One region of the Paenibacillus sp. Y951 genome, then DNA from elsewhere that is predicted to be linked to it. Evidence: riboswitches for the same ligand, from Rfam matches in the RefSeq annotation. Region 1 holds a riboswitch; the other holds the start of a gene.
What was found. Region 1 has a riboswitch for cyclic di-AMP ahead of AC1TPB_RS09570 (hypothetical protein). Riboswitches for the same ligand answer to the same signal wherever they lie in the genome.
Positions count from the first base shown of each region.

Region 2: it holds a riboswitch for cyclic di-AMP, as region 1 does, so the genes downstream of both, AC1TPB_RS15120 (C40 family peptidase) here and AC1TPB_RS09570 (hypothetical protein) in region 1, are expected to answer to the same signal.

Region 1 covers NZ_JBXCIY010000005.1:226,578-230,973, forward strand. The annotation lists gene AC1TPB_RS09555 (Glu/Leu/Phe/Val family dehydrogenase) at 1-407, shown strand, start outside; gene AC1TPB_RS09560 (hypothetical protein) at 774-1,049, opposite strand; gene AC1TPB_RS09565 (aldolase catalytic domain-containing protein) at 1,132-2,091, opposite strand; cyclic di-AMP (ydaO/yuaA leader) riboswitch at 2,259-2,419, shown strand; gene AC1TPB_RS09570 (hypothetical protein) at 2,424-2,858, shown strand; gene AC1TPB_RS09575 (branched-chain amino acid aminotransferase) at 2,940-4,010, opposite strand; gene AC1TPB_RS09580 (LysR family transcriptional regulator) at 4,140-4,396, shown strand, end outside.
Region 2 covers NZ_JBXCIY010000010.1:15,471-19,866, reverse strand. The annotation lists gene hisC (histidinol-phosphate transaminase) at 1-271, opposite strand, end outside; gene AC1TPB_RS15125 (glutamine--tRNA ligase/YqeY domain fusion protein) at 287-1,960, opposite strand; cyclic di-AMP (ydaO/yuaA leader) riboswitch at 2,200-2,345, shown strand; gene AC1TPB_RS15120 (C40 family peptidase) at 2,353-2,832, shown strand; gene AC1TPB_RS15115 (MFS transporter) at 3,017-4,213, opposite strand; gene AC1TPB_RS15110 (hypothetical protein) at 4,287-4,396, opposite strand, start outside.

The DNA.
Region 1 (4,396 bases):
TGCTTTATCAAGATGTTGATGTATTGTTCTTAGCTGCATTAGAGGAACAAATTCACGAAGGTAATGTGAGTCAAGTAAAGGCAAAGTGGATTGTTGAAGGAGCGAATGCGCCAATTACTGGTGAGGCAGACGATGTATTAGCTGCCAAGAATGTCATTGTCATTCCAGACATTCTTGCTAATGCTGGAGGAGTAATCGTCTCTTACTTTGAGTGGTTGCAAGGCAAAGATACACAATTCTATAGTGAAGAACGTGTATACGAGTTACTTTATGAGAAGATGCAAAGAACATTAGATCAAGTGTTTCCGCTGTTTTTCAGTCAAAATCATCAGCTTCGCCAATGTTGCTACAATCATGCGGTGATGAGGTTGTCCCAGGTTCTCTACCGTCAAGGCAAGCTCTACTAACTCCGACGTGATCACGATGAGTAGCTTCGTAGCATAGTCGACTGCGAAGATGGCATTCATCGCTAGCTCCAGTGCTCACGTACCAAGTACGTACGTTGTGCGCTTCGCGTCACTAGCTTCATCCCATCTTCTTGATGCTGACGTCGGAGTTATGCTCCGATGTCAACATTGGGAGCAGCGCTGCTGCTTGGGTTACCTTGAATTGACATTCGTCGGATTGTGAGCGTATGCTATGCGTCGGATAAAAGATAAACACAACAAAAAATCCTATCCCCTAATTGGAGTACAGGATGTACTTCATCACAATATACTTTAAAACATTGGATCATAGGATTCTTAGACGTATCAGATCTTAATTATCCAATTTCAGGATAGGCCTAGTTTTCTATTTACGTCAGCCACCGAAGTCTGTAGCGCCAATTTTGGCGCTACAGATGCACTTTTCGAGCTAGCCTTACTTTGTAACATCATTTTTGGCGCTACAGATGCACTTTTCGAGCTAGCTTTACTTTGTAACATCATTTTTGGCGCTACAGATGCACTTTTCGAGCTAGCTTTACTTTGTAACATCATTTTTGGCGCTACGGCTACAAAGATTACTGCTGCTCGAAGGGCCATAACTTCTTTTGAGACAGTCGTCACAAATATTAGACCAAAAACTTATACTTTCTAATACGTCAAAAAAAAAGGTTAGTTCATCTCTGAACTAACCTTTATGTTACACTTATTTATTTGCCATTTCTGGAGTTGTAAGTTGATCGTAGAATTCTACGTATTTATCTTTGTCCTCTGAGTTTCTAAGTGCCATCGCAGAACGTGGATGCTCATCAAGTACACCGGTTACCATGTACGGAATATTGTAACCCCACTCTACTTTGTCACGCATAGGAACCATATGCTGCTCGATCATATCAAGCACAGGACGAATATTGTATTTTGTATTTTGAAGCTCTGTTACTAGCAGCTCAGTGTTACAGTTACCTGCAGCACGACCCATACCGTATACAGATGCATCAAGTAGTTCAACACCTTTACCACCAGCAAGAAGCGTATTAGCAAAAGCAAGTTGAAGGTTATTATGAGCGTGAACGCCTAGACGTTTGTTAGGAAGATGCTCAAGGAATTTATCAACCAAATAACTCATATCATTTGGCTTCATACTTCCGTAAGAGTCAACGATATATACAAAATCAACAACGCTATTGTTAATTAATTCGAATGCTTCGATCATTTGATTTTCAAGAACATTAGACAACGCCATAATATTAATTGTTGTTTCATATCCACGGTCATGGAAAATTTGAACTAGTTCAAGAGCTTTGTCCACATCTTGAATATAACAAGCAACACGGATTAGATCAATCATACTCTCACTACGAGGCAAAATATCATTTTCATCAACGCGACCGATATCTACAAGCGCAGAAAGCTTCGTTTGACCTTTATTAGGAATTACTGTTCTAAGAAAGTCATCATCAAGGAATCTCCATGGACCAGCTTGGTCAGCACCCTTTAGCAATTTAGGAGAGTTTTTGTATCCAATTTCCATATAATCAACGCCAGCTTCATTCAAGCTATTGTACAAATGTTGAACAAATTCAACGCTGAAATCCCAATTGTTTACAAGTCCGCCATCGCGAATCGTACAGTCTACAATTTTACAATGATTAGTTTTGGATTGCATATCTGATACTCCTTTTATTCAGAACATAGTTCATTTTTTAATCATCATACTTGAATTTCATAAATAACGCAAAATAAAAATAATTGTGCACTTATGTATCAACTGAATCTTTTCGCTTATCAATAGCTTGGTTTCGTTTACAAATATGTATTAACAAAGTAAACTAATATTATATTTCGCTTAATTTTTCGTATGAAAAAGCGGGGGAACCAAACAGAATCGATTTTTTTCGATTTTAAGGGGTGAATCAAGTCTAATTTATAGACAGTAGGGCCACTCTCTAGCCCGAACCCGACAGCTAACCTCGTCAGCGTGAAAAGGAGAGATGTGCAATGACAATTTGTCCATCTAATGATTTTCAAAATTCCCCAACAGATTCAATGATTTTTCAAATTCAGCGAATCGAAATTTTCGTCATTCCTGCACTTGCCATCGATGCCAATGGTTATCGTGTATGTCTGAGAATTTCAAGCAGTAGAGGCCATGGCTGGAGTGAAATCTTCGTCGACGATTCCGAAATTAGCTTTGATCTACAAGATTGGGAGCACCAACTCGCCACGTTTATCGGTCCATGTTCTATCCATACTCTTGCGGAGCTAATCTCCTCTCAATTACAGCAATCAACCTTTTATGATCAACGTGCGATTTATCTATTCACTAATGCATTACATCAAGTTAATTTTTTACCTGATTCAGATAGCAATTCAGAGGTTGATGAAGAGTTAATATTAAGACGTCGAGCTGTTGCTTACCTGTCTATACGTTAACAAAAAATCCCCTGCTATATGGCGATACTGTAATGATCCTTTGTCATTACAATCCATAAGGTGGGGGATTTTTATATGTTATTATGAGTCTAAGCTAACTACCCAACCGAATGGATCTTCAACTTTACCCGTTTGAATACCAGTAATTGTATCGTACACTTTTCCTGAGATTTCACCGATGTTGCCATTATTAATAACTAGTTTTTCACCATGATAATTCAATTCTCCAATAGGTGAAATAACTGCCGCTGTACCTGTACCAAAGGCTTCCTCTAGCTCGCCTTTATGATGAGCCTCGACTAATTCTTCAATAGATATACGACGTTCTTCAACCGGAACGCCCCAATGCTTCAGTAATGTAATAACTGAATTACGAGTAATTCCATCGAGAATACTACCATTTAGCATTGGTGTATGAATGACACCATTAATTTTGAAAAATACGTTCATGCTACCTACTTCTTCAATATAACGTCTGTGCACGCCATCCAGCCATAGAACTTGAGAATAACCCTGCTCCTTTGCTTGCTCTTGCGCATTGAGTCCCGCAGCGTAGTTACCTGCTGTTTTCGCTTCACCTACACCACCTGCAACTGCACGTACAAACTCAGATTCCACGTGGATTTTAACAGGATTAACCCCTTCAGTATAGTACGCACCTACAGGAGACATAATGATCATAAATAGATAGTTTTGTGATGGATTTACACCAAGAGATGCCTCTGTAGCAATAATGAATGGACGAATGTAGAGACTCGTCCCTTCAACACTTGGAACCCAATCTTGATCAACCTTCAATAATTCCATCAAACCATTGTAAGCCATATTTTCATCAAGATGCGGAATACTTAGACGAGCGTTTGAACGGTTAAGACGCTCAAAGTTTTTCTTAGGACGGAATAGCTTAATTCCATTGTCCGTTCGATAAGCCTTCATCCCTTCAAATACCGTTTGACCATAGTGGAATACTTTTGCAGCAGGGTCCATTGAAATATTTTGATAAGGTACAACTCTGCCTGAGTGCCAACCTTGACCTTCTGTATATTCTAAAATAAACATATGATCAGTATAATAATGACCGAAGCCAAGCTTTGTTTCATCAAGCTTAGATTTAAGATTTGTCGAACGTTCAACCCCAATAGTATGATCCATTATGAAATTCTCTCCTTAGAAATTGTTTTATTAATTGAATGATACCATGGTTTCCAGTATATTTATAATATCTATATTATGTTGTTGCCATACCTTAAAGGTATGACCACATCGAGGGGAAGCGTTGTCATGGATATACGTCAATTGAAATACTTTTTGACTATTGCTCGCGAAGGTCAAGTTACACGCGCAGCGAAAATATTGAATATGGAGCAACCACCTCTAAGTCGTCAATTGAAACAAATAGAGGATGAGCTAGGTGTCCGGTTGTTTGATCGTCACGGTAAAGGTTTGCAGTTAACCGATGCTGGCATCGTACTGAAGCAAAAAGCCGAAACGCTTATTTCGCAATTTAATGAGACGATTGAAGAGATGAAGGAGCTCCA
Region 2 (4,396 bases), on a different contig from region 1:
CTAATATTTCATCAGAACCATTACCTACAAATATTTGATTAGGCTGTAATCCATGACGCGTTGCTAATGCTGCCACTAGTGATTCGCAATTAGGATCAGGATACAAGCGCAAATCCTCATTAATTGCATCTGCCATCGCTGCCATTGCATTGGGAGATGGTGGATAAGGATTTTCATTCGTATTCAACTTAATATATTTCTTATCCTTCGGCTGCTCACCTGGTATATAAGGTTCCAATGCAGCAGTTAGCGGACTCCAATATTTACTCACCGTTGTCGACTCTCCTTACGCTTTCTTCGCATCGAATGAGCTTTTCAGCGATACAATTCGATTGAATACTAGCACATCTTCACTACTCTTTTCTTTATCTACACAGAAATAGCCATGACGGAAAAATTGGAACTGATCTCCCGCTTGTGCATCCTTCATATTTGGTTCAATATAGCCATTCACAACTTGCATAGAATTCGGATTGATCCGTTCTAATAATGGCTTATCCTTATTATCCGTCTCATCTACTAGTAGTGGTTCTAACAGTCTCAACTGTGCTGGAATAGCACTTGATGCCTCAACCCAGTGAATCGTACCTTTTACTTTACGAGCGTTGAAGCCACTGCCTGATTTCGTTGCCACATCGTACGTACAATGAAGTTCTACAACTTCACCATCCTCGTTCTTGATCACATCATTACACACTATAAAGTAAGCATGCTTCAAACGAACCTCATTACCAGGGAATAGACGGAAATATTTATTGGGCGGGTTTTCCATGAAATCTTCACGCTCAATATAAATTTCACGAGAGAACGGAATTTGACGCATACCCATCTCTGGATTTTCTGCATTTACCTCAGCATCTAACCATTCGATTTGACCTTCTGGATAGTTCGTAATGACCACTTTGATCGGATCAAGTACAGCCATCGTTCTCGGGGCCTTCATCTTCAAATCTTCACGAATAAAGAACTCAAGATTACGTTCATCAATAATGCTATTCGCTTTCGCAACACCAATCTCCCGACAGAAGTTACGAATAGATTCCGCTGTGTATCCTCGACGACGCATACCACTAATCGTCGGCATACGAGGATCATCCCATCCATTAACAACGCCTTCATCTACTAGCGATTTCAAATAGCGCTTGCTCATAATTGTATTTGTAATGTTAAGACGCGCAAACTCATATTGATGCGTTTGTGTTTCCATCTCACATTGTTCAATAACCCAATCGTACATCGGACGATGATCTTCAAATTCTAATGTACAAATAGAGTGAGTAATACCTTCAATTGCATCACCTAGTGGATGCGCATAGTCATACATCGGATAGATGCACCACGCATCTCCAGTGCGATGATGATGTACATGAGCAATGCGGTATAATATTGGATCACGCAATGTAATATTAGGAGCAGCCATATCAATTTTGGCACGAAGTACTCGCGCACCATCCTCGTATTCACCTGCACGCATACGTGCAAATAGATCAAGATTCTCTTCCACGCTGCGATTACGATAAGGACTATCCTTACCAGGTTCAGTTAACGTACCACGCAGCTCACGAGTTTGTTCCGCTGTCAGGTCACATACATATGCTTTACCCTTCTTAATAAGCAATACCGCACGATTATACATCTCTTCGAAATAATCAGAGGCATAGAATAACGCATCCCATTCAAAACCTAACCATCTTACGTCTTCCATAATAGAATCTACATATTCCGTATCTTCCTTAACAGGATTAGTATCATCAAAACGTAAATTTGTTTTCCCTTTAAATTCATCAGCCAGCTCAAAGTTCAAACAAATAGATTTGGCATGCCCAATATGAAGATATCCATTAGGTTCTGGGGGAAATCTCGTGTAAATTTCCTGAACCCGGCCCTCTTGTAAATCCTCTATTACTATATTTTTAATGAAATTAGACGGAGCCGATTTATTTTCATTACTATTTTCCATATAGACCAACCTTTCACACAACGAATATTATCCTCTTATCATACACAAATTCTTATGAAAATACACCCATTTATGCGTGCAAATGCGGATGTTATTACCGGATCAAGCTAATCTGCCTAGTAAATTTTCTAGTCATATTTCTGAGTATAGAATGAGAAACCATTAGAATATTCTCACATTCTACACAGAATTGAATTTTCAGTCTATGATAAAGCTTGTAACAAGTAAGCCTATATTGCCAAATTCTTAAGCTTAATCACTTAAGAAACGGGGGATCCATTTGGGGTGAATTGAGCTAGATTATGAATATTCATAATTGCTAGTCTCATAGGGAACCTTCAACCGAACCCGTCAGCTAACCTCGTCGGCACATTTGGAAGGAGTCTTAAATTGTGAAGAAGTTTAGTTTAATGCTTACAGCACTTATCGTTCTTTTGACTTTCTCTGTGGGAAACGCTTCCGCAAATTCATCCATGCTTACGAGCATCGAAGATGTAAAAGGAACAAAATACAAATACGGTGGTAATACAACTAGCGGATTTGATTGTTCTGGTTTTGTAAGATACATATTCGATAAAATGGGTTATGAATTGCCAAGACGTTCTGCCGACCAAGCTTTAGAAGGTTCGAAAGTTGCTACAGCAGATTTAGTTGCTGGAGATCTAGTATTTTTCGATACTAGCGGTTCTAACAACGGTGGCATTACTCACGTTGGTATTTATGTAGGTGATGGTAAATTCGCCCATTCCTCTACTAGTAAGGGCGTAGTTATCGATTCATTGGATTCTTCCTACTACAAGCCACGTTATGTAACTGCTCGTCACATCTTATCTGATGAAGACTACGATACATATGTAAAAGCAAGTAAATAATAGTTTTCGAAAAAAGCATTTCGAGAACACTTCATTTATGTGAAGTGCTCCTGAAATGCTTTTTTTTTCTATATATTAGATACACTATGCTAGCCTGTACAAATTTATACCATTGCTTACTCTGATCTATTTCTATAGCAAAAGGCGGTACGAAGATTGTTCTTCCTACCGCCTTATTGTACAGCTAAGCGCTTTTCACTTGTTGCAAATCACGATTACGACCTACTAACATCATGACGACCATACAAACAAGCATCACAGCCACAATACAAGCAATAAGAGCCAATGTTGCCGATACCATATATTTATCCATCACCCAGCCTGTTAATCTCGGGAAGAGCGCACCGCCGATTCCACCACAAGCTACTAACAGACTTGTCGTCCGTTCTGTCATGCCGGAAATACAAGAGTTCACATATACCAAACCAATGCCAAACACGCCTGAGAAGCTTAGACCACTTAAGGCGATCATAATAAGAATAGCCGTTGTTCCTTCAAATACCGCTATCCCAATAAATGCTATGACCGATCCGACCATCGAGATTATTAGATAACGAATATATCCATAGCGATCTGCCAAAATACCACAGAACATTCGACCAATAACCATAAAGCCCCAGAATAAGCTCAACATTCCTGCTGCACTAGATTCTGATAATGTAGTACGTTCAATTAATATTGAGGGTAAGTAATTAGAGAAACTCATTTCTGTCCCTACATATAAAAAGAAAAATGCCATGGATATAATAAGAAACGGAAGCGCCCTTGATGTATACTTCAATCGAACACCCGCTTCTTGACGCTGCGCTTTCGTTGGCCGTGATAGCTGATCATCGATATCTTTTCCGAAGGATAAGCATAGCCATAGTAATAATGTAATGCCGCTAATTGCTGTTAAAATGGGGAATGACCATTCCCAAATATGATTACGAATTAAGAAGGCTGCAGCTAACGGAATAATTAATGCTCCGATCCCGAAAAACGTTTCGAGCTTGCTCATTGCAGATGCCTTCGCATCCTTATACATTTCAATAATAAGTGCACCTACAATAGATTCAATCATACCGAATCCAAATCCGGCTGCTGGAGCAACGATTAGCATCCACTCCCACGGTAACAACATACTATATAATGCTTCGGCAACCGTTAATGCACCCATTGCTACAACAATTGTTATCCGCTTACCTAATCTAGCTGATAGCGTAGGACCAAGCAGGACACCCACGAGAAAACCGAGAAACTGATTCATAATCCACTGACCACCACTAGCATACGAAACATTATAATGCGTCACTAGCTGCTCAAGAATAGATCCACCAATAATATGTGCAATTCCAATAACAAGATATGATAAACACGCTAGCCATAAAATTTTTCTCACAAGTATGACAAACTCCTTTTCAATATAAATACTATTAATTCGTGATCAAAGTCTGCTTTTCGAACTACCTCTACTAGATTAAGCGAATGATTTGTGACACCTTGTCACTTTGCCCCACCTCAATAATATGATGTTCCGCTTTATAGCTTATTGTTCCAGAACCTACTTCAATGACAGATTCTT